DNA from 2 places in the Streptomyces sp. NPDC003327 genome. Region 2 is predicted to be linked to the other one. Evidence: riboswitches for the same ligand, from Rfam matches in the RefSeq annotation. Region 2 holds a riboswitch; the other holds the start of a gene.
What was found. A riboswitch is a leader RNA that binds a small molecule or an ion and turns the genes downstream of it on or off. The one in region 2 is predicted to bind glycine.
Positions count from the first base shown of each region.

Region 1 (3,802 bases), on a different contig from region 2:
CGAACTCGGGCCAGGTCACCGGCTCCATCTCGGTCGTCGCGTTCAGCTTCATCGTGCAGGAGCCGAGCGGGATCATGCCGCGGTCGAGCGCGTAGTCGCGGTCGGCCAGCTTGCGCAGGTAGCGCAGCATCGACGTCTCGGAGCGGTGCGCGTGGAAGACCGGGTGGGTCAGGTACGCGTCGGAGCGCAGCGCGTCGACGGGCAGCGCGTCCTCGGTCGCGGCGTCCAGGGCCTCGACGTCGGCGGTGACGCCGAAGGCGGCCCACACGGCGGCGAGCTGCTCGCGGGTGGTGGTCTCGTCGCAGGACATCGACACGAGGTCGACGTCGACGCGGTGGAGGTTGACCCCGGCCTCGCGGGCGGCGGCCACGACCGCGTCGGCCTTGCCGGGGACGCGGGCGGTGAGGGTGTCGAAGAAGGCGCCCTGGGTGAGTTCCACGCCCCCGGCCCGCAGACCGGCGGCGAGGATCACGGCGTACCGGTGGGTGCGGCGGGCGATGCCCTTGAGGCCCTCGGGGCCGTGGTAGACGGCGTACATGCCGGCCATGACGGCGAGGAGCACCTGGGCGGTGCAGATGTTGCTGGTGGCCTTCTCGCGGCGGATGTGCTGCTCGCGGGTCTGCAGGGCCAGGCGGTAGGCGCGGTTGCCGTCGGCGTCGACGGAGACGCCCACGAGGCGGCCCGGCAGGGAGCGGGCGTGCTTGTCCTGGACGGCCATGTATCCGGCGTGCGGGCCGCCGAAGCCCATCGGGACGCCGAAGCGCTGGGTCGTGCCGACCGCGATGTCCGCGCCGAGGGAGCCGGGCGAGGCGAGCAGCGTCAGCGCGAGGAGGTCGGCGGCGACGGTGACGATCGCCCCGAGCTCGTGGGCCTGGTCGATGACAGGCTTGATGTCACGGACGGCGCCGGAGGCGCCCGGGTACTGGAGCAGCACGCCGAAGACGCCGCGCTCGGCGACCTCGGCCGGGATGCCGGCCGACAGGTCGGCGACGACGACCTCGACGCCGGTCGGCTCGGCGCGGGTCTCGATCACGGCGATGGTCTGCGGCAGGGCGTCGGCGTCGATGAGGAAGACGCCGTTCTTGACCTTGCCGACGCGCCGCGAGAGGGCCATGGCCTCGGCGGCCGCGGTGCCCTCGTCGAGGAGCGAGGCGCCCGAGGTGGGCAGGCCGGTCAGGTCGGCGACCATCGTCTGGAAGTTCAGCAGGGCCTCCAGGCGGCCCTGGGAGATCTCCGGCTGGTACGGCGTGTACGCCGTGTACCAGGCCGGGTTCTCCATGACGTTCCGGAGGATGACGGGCGGGGTGAAGGTCCCGTAGTAGCCGAGGCCGATCATCGGGGCGAGGACCTGGTTGCGGTCCGCGAGGGCGCGGAGCTCGGCGAGGACCTCGGCCTCGGTGCGCGCGGCGGGCAGGCCGAGCGCCTCGGCGTTCTTGATGACGTCCGGCACCGCGGCGGCCGTGAGCTCGTCCAGCGAGCCGTAGCCGACCTGGGCGAGCATCTTGGCGCGGGCCTCGGCGTCGGGCCCGATGTGCCGCTGCTCGAAGGGAATGCCCTGCTCGAGCTCGGAGAGCGGGATGCGGTTGGCGGTCATGTGCGGGGGCCTCCTGGTCGTCACGACCTGCGAGGGGCACCTCGGCGCGGGTGCCCGGACGGCCTCCCCCTCTGTCATCTCAACCTGAGAGCTTCACCGGCACGCCTCGCGGCCCGCCGGCTTTCACCGTCGGTGAGGGCGGGTGCCGTCGGACGCCCGCCCTGCTTTCCAGAGTGACCTCGTCCGCGCGGTACAGGGGCCTGAGAGATTCCGGGGAGGATTTGCTCCTTCGGCGCCACCGGAAGGTTTCTCCGGGGGACTCTCCCGCACGGGGTCGACAGCCACAGCCAGCCTACCAGCGCCGTTGTGCCCCTCCGTCGCTCAAGTGGCCGACATCCCAGAAGTGCACTTTCGTAGGGTGTAGAGCAGTTGCGACCAATTGGAGGGACCGTGCAGACCGATATCGATCCGCGCAGCCTGATCGGCCGCAAGGCGTACGACCGGAACGGCCACAAGATCGGAACCGTGGACGAGGTGTACCTGGACGACGCGACCGGCGTCCCCGAGTGGGCGGCGGTCCGGACGGGCCTCTTCAGCAGGGACGCGTTCGTCCCGCTGGAGCCGAGCGAACTCGACGGGGACGGCCTCCACATCCCGTACGAGCGGGCCCTCATCAGGGACGCCCCGGACTTCGGCGTCGGCCGCCACCTCTCCCCCGAACAGGAGCTCCAGCTCTACCGCCACTACAGCCTGGCCCTCCCGCCCCCGCCCTCGGACGCGCCGGACACGGACTTCGGCCGCCTGGCGGGCCGGGACGGCACCTGACCCCACCCGCCCCGGCCCGCCGCCCGCCCCCAGGCCCCCGCGGGGTCGGCGGGCGGCGGCCGCTCAGGCCGCCTCGCCCGTGCACGGCGCTCCGCCCACCAGCGGCAACGGCTCCGAGGCCGAGAGCTCCGGGTCGTCCACGGCGAACGTCCGCACACGCCCCGGCGCGGACCACGGCTCCTCGAACCGGACGGTGACCCGCCCCACCCCGCTCCCCTGCACCCAGCCCGCGCCGTGCACCGCGTGCCGTACGTCCTGTCCGGGCGACCAGTGCGGCTCGGCGGCCGGTTCCTCCGCCGCGGGCGCCGGGGCTCCACCGGCCTCGGCCGCCGCCCCGGAGTCGGTGGCCCCCTCACCCCCGGCACCGCCCGCCTCAGCCGCCCCTGACCCCTGCCCGGCACCTGCCGCCCCCGCGGCCTGCGCGAACAGATCCTCCTGCGTGTAGTCCGCGAGCCCGCTCACCCCGACCCCCAGCAGCCGCACGCCCCCCGTGGTGTCCACGGCGTCGAGCAGCCGCCCCGCCGCCTCCCGCACCACCACGGGATCGTCCGTGGGCCCCCGCAGCGTCTCGGAGCGGGTCAGCGTCGAGAAGTCGTACCGCCGCACCTTCAGGACGATCGTCCGCCCCGAGTGCCCGGAGGCCCGCAACCGCGCCACGCACCGCTCGGCGAGCCGCTCCACCTCGATCCTGATCCGGACCCGGTCGTGCAGGTCCACGTCGAAGGTGTCCTCGACCGAGACCGACTTGGCGTCCCGCTCGGCCACCACGGGCCGGTCGTCGTGCCCCAGGGCCATCCGGTACAGCGAGGCCCCGTGCGCCCGCCCCAGAAGCCGTACGAGCTCGTCCTCCCCCGCCTCCGCGAGGTCGAAGACCGTGGTCATCCCGGCCCGCCGCAGGTGCTCGCCCGTCGCGGGCCCGACCCCTGGCAGGATCCGCACCGAGCGCGGCCCGATCAGCTCCCGCTCCGTCCCGGGCTCGATGAGGACGAGCCCGTCGGGCTTCGCCTCCTCCGAGGCGATCTTCGCGAGCATCTTCGACCCGGCGAGCCCCACCGACCCGGTGAGGCCGGTCGTCGCGAGGATGTCGGCCCGCAGCCGCTCCCCCGCGAGCCGCGCGCCCGCACTGTCCTCGGCCACCCCGCCGGCCTCCAGATCGACGAAGGCCTCGTCGAGGCTGAGCGGTTCCACCAGCGGGGAGAGCCGCCCGAGGAGTCCCATGACCTGCTCGCTGATCGAGCGGTAGAAGGCGAAGCGGGGAACGAGGTACGCGGCGTTGGGCGCGAGCCGCCGCGCCTGCCCCATGGGCATGGCCGAGTGGACGCCGAACCTCCGCGCCTCGTACGACGCGGTGGCGACGACGCCCCGCGGCCCGAGCCCGCCCACGACGACGGGCTTTCCGCGCAGGCTCGGCTTCGCCGCCTGCTCGGCGGCGGCGAAGAAGGC
Region 1 covers NZ_JBSFSA010000058.1:9,107-12,908, reverse strand. The annotation lists gene gcvP (aminomethyl-transferring glycine dehydrogenase) at 1-1,594, opposite strand, end outside; glycine riboswitch at 1,773-1,871, opposite strand; gene ACWDVG_RS28955 (PRC-barrel domain-containing protein) at 1,973-2,359, shown strand; gene ACWDVG_RS28950 (DNA polymerase IV) at 2,423-3,802, opposite strand, start outside.
Region 1: another riboswitch for glycine. It lies ahead of gcvP (aminomethyl-transferring glycine dehydrogenase); the one in region 2 lies ahead of gcvT (glycine cleavage system aminomethyltransferase GcvT).

Region 2 (3,802 bases):
GACGGGGACGTAGGCCGCGCCGTCGATCTCCATGGTGGGGAGGTCCAGGTCGGGGCTGTCGGGGCCGCCGCCGTTGGGCAGGGGCACCCAGACGGAGCTGCGGCCGAGCACCTCGACGAGTCGGCCTCCGGCGGCGGGGTTGCCGAGTGAGGCGGCAAGGACCTCTTCGAGCTCGTTGCCCGGCCACGTCACGTCCACGGTCCTGTGTCCCCTTCTCGCCCGGTTCCGGTGCGGCGCCGCCCCGGGCGGCCGGCCCGGCCGTCCCGCGCCGCCCTCCGTCCCGCAGCACCCTAATGCCGCACGGCCACCCCCGTGGCCAGAAGAGAAGGGTACGAGCGCCGGGGGCGGGGGCTCAGACCGCCTCCCGGAACCCGATCTTCCGCAGGGTGTCCGCGGCGTCGCGGTCGAGGAGGGTGACCGAGGAGCAGCCGCGGGGCAGGCCGCCGGACTCGGCGGCGCGCAGGAGCCTGCCGACGGCGCGCCGGTGGCGGGCGAAGGCGTAGGCGGAGACCCCGCGGCCCCGGTCGCGCTGGCCGGAGCGGGCCGTGTCCGGGTCGACGTCGAGCAGGACGAGGTGGAGGGCGCGGCCGCGGCGCCGGGCCTCGCGGGCGAGCCAGCCGCGGACCCAGGACTGGGTGCCGCAGTCGTGGACGATCACGCCGGCGCCGGAGCGCAGGGCGCGGCGGAGCCCGGCGTAGTGCGCGAGCCGGACCAGGGGGCGGTAGAGGGCGTACGGCAGCCGGCGGGGCATCCGGGCCTCCCAGCGCTCGCGGGCGTCCTGGGAGTCGATGCCGCGGCCGTCGGCGGTGCGCTTCATGAGGGTGGACTTGCCGCTCCCGGGCAGGCCGGAGACGACGACGAGGTCGCCGGGGGCGAAGAGGAGCGCGCGGGGGCCGCGGCCGCCGCGCTCGCGCAGGTCGCGCAGGAGCCGGCCGCGGGTCCGTGCGCGGGCGCGCTGAGCCGGTATGCCGGTGCCGGCCGCGTAGGCGCCGGTGTGCTGGATCCTCATCGTGCTCCCCCTGCCGGGTCTCAGGAGACCTGAGGAGACCCTTCCCCACGAAGTGTAAAGAAACGGTAATGAGGCACAAGCGATTTGCCCCGCCGACACCGCATGCAATGATGTGCCCGCCAGGCGCGCTCAGCGCCACACAATCGCATACCGGCCGCTCGAATCCGCGCGGGAGAGTCCCGGGCCGGAGCAATCCGGCCGGGCGCCGAAGGAGCAAGACCCTCCCTTGAATCTCTCAGGCCCCGTACCGCGCGGATGAGGCAGATCTGAAAAGCGGGACACCTGGCGTGTCCCCACCCAAGGTGCAAGCCGGGGATGCCCCCGGTGAACCTCTCAGGTTCCATGACAGATGGGGAGGACGTCCTCACCCGTCATGTATGTCGTGCCCTGCACGCCAGCCCTGGGACCCGGGAGCCACCCGATGAGCACTGCCCCCCGTCTGACCGCCCTCGATGCCCTGCATCGTTCGCTGGGCGCGACCATGACCGACTTCGCCGGCTGGGACATGCCGCTGCGCTACGGCAGCGAGCGCGACGAGCACAACGCCGTGCGCACGCGGGCGGGCCTCTTCGACCTCTCCCACATGGGCGAGATCACCGTCACCGGCCCGCAGGCCGTCGACCTGCTGGACTTCGCCCTCGTCGGCAACATCTCCACCGTGGGCAACGGCCGCGCCCGCTACACGATGATCTGCCAGGAGGACGGCGGCATCCTCGACGACCTGATCGTCTACCGCCTCGGCGAGACCGAGTACATGGTCGTCGCCAACGCCTCCAACGCCCAGGTCGTCCTGGACGCGCTGGTGGCCCGCGCCGAGGGCTTCGACGCCGAGGTCCGCGACGACCGCGACGCGTACGCCCTGATCGCCGTGCAGGGCCCGGAGTCCCCCGGCATCCTGAAGTCCCTCACCGACGCCGACCTGGACGGCCTCAAGTACTACGCCGGCCTGCCGGGCACGGTCGCGGGCGTGCCCGCCCTGATCGCCCGCACCGGCTACACCGGCGAGGACGGCTTCGAGCTGTTCCTGAAGCCGGAGCACGCCGAGGGCGTGTGGCGGGCGCTGACCGAGGCGGGCGCGGGCGTCGGCCTCATCCCCTGCGGCCTGTCCTGCCGCGACACGCTCCGCCTGGAGGCGGGCATGCCGCTGTACGGCCACGAGCTGACCACCTCCCTCACCCCCTTCGACGCCGGTCTCGGCCGCGTCGTGAAGTTCGAGAAGCCGGGCGACTTCGTCGGCCGCAAGGCGCTCGAGGCCGCCGCCGAGCGCGCCGAGACCGCCCCGCCGCGCAAGCTGGTCGGCCTGGTCGCCGAGGGCCGCCGCGTCCCGCGCGCCGGCATGGCCGTGGTCTCGGGCGGCGAGGTGATCGGCGAGGTGACCTCGGGCGCCCCGTCCCCGACGCTCGGAAAGCCGATCGCGATGGCGTACGTGGACGCGGCGCACGCCGAGCCCGGCACCGAGGGTGTAGGTGTGGACATCCGCGGCACCCACGAGCCGTACGAGGTCGTGGCACTGCCGTTCTACAAGCGCCGTAAGTGACGCAGTCGTCCCATCCCGGGTCTCAGCCCGCGAGACCCGCGTTCATCAGCACTCACCCGATACAGGAGAATCAGGTCATGAGCAACCCCCAGCAGCTGCGTTACACCAAGGAGCACGAGTGGCTGTCGGACGTCGTGGACGGCGTCGCGACCGTCGGCATCACCGAGTTCGCGGCCAACGCGCTCGGTGACGTCGTCTACGCCGACCTCCCCTCGGTGGGCGACACCGTCACCGCGGGCGAGACCTGTGGCGAGCTGGAGTCGACGAAGTCCGTCAGCGACCTGTACTCCCCGGTGACGGGCGAGGTCGTCGACGCCAACCAGGACGTGGTGGACGACCCGTCCCTGGTGAACACGGCTCCGTTCGAGGGTGGCTGGCTCTTCAAGGTGCGCGTCGCGGAGACGCCGGACGATCTGCTCTCCGCCGACGAGTACGCCGCGTTCTCCGCCGGGAACTGAGACCGGGCCCGAGACCCCCAAGGGATCGATTCATGTCGCTTCTGAACACGCCCCTCCACGAGCTGGACCCGGACGTCGCCGCCGCCGTCGACGCCGAGCTCCGCCGCCAGCAGTCCACCCTCGAGATGATCGCCTCGGAGAACTTCGCTCCGGTCGCGGTCATGGAGGCCCAGGGCTCCGTCCTCACCAACAAGTACGCCGAGGGCTACCCCGGCCGCCGCTACTACGGCGGCTGCGAGCACGTCGACGTGGCCGAGCAGATCGCCATCGACCGCGTCAAGGACCTGTTCGGCGCCGAGTACGCCAACGTGCAGCCGCACTCCGGCGCCTCCGCCAACCAGGCCGCGCTGTTCGCGATCGCCCAGCCCGGCGACACGATCCTGGGTCTCGACCTCGCGCACGGCGGCCACCTCACCCACGGCATGCGCCTGAACTTCTCCGGCAAGCAGTTCAACGTGGTCGCGTACCACGTGGACGAGGCCGGTCTGGTCGACATGGCCGAGGTCGAGCGCCTCGCCAAGGAGCACCGCCCGAAGGTGATCATCGCGGGCTGGTCCGCCTATCCGCGCCAGCTGGACTTCGCGGAGTTCCGCCGGATCGCCGACGAGGTCGAGGCGTACCTGTGGGTCGACATGGCCCACTTCGCGGGCCTGGTCGCGGCGGGTCTGCACCCGAACCCGGTCGAGTACGCCGACGTGGTGACCTCCACCACGCACAAGACGCTCGGCGGTCCGCGCGGCGGCATCATCCTGGCGAAGAAGGAGTTCGCGAAGAAGCTGAACTCCTCGGTCTTCCCCG
Region 2 covers NZ_JBSFSA010000067.1:15,044-18,845, reverse strand. The annotation lists gene ACWDVG_RS30085 (enhanced serine sensitivity protein SseB) at 1-198, opposite strand, end outside; gene ACWDVG_RS30080 (AAA family ATPase) at 353-1,009, opposite strand; glycine riboswitch at 1,169-1,269, shown strand; glycine riboswitch at 1,270-1,368, shown strand; gene gcvT (glycine cleavage system aminomethyltransferase GcvT) at 1,431-2,546, shown strand; gene gcvH (glycine cleavage system protein GcvH) at 2,624-3,004, shown strand; gene glyA (serine hydroxymethyltransferase) at 3,037-3,802, shown strand, end outside.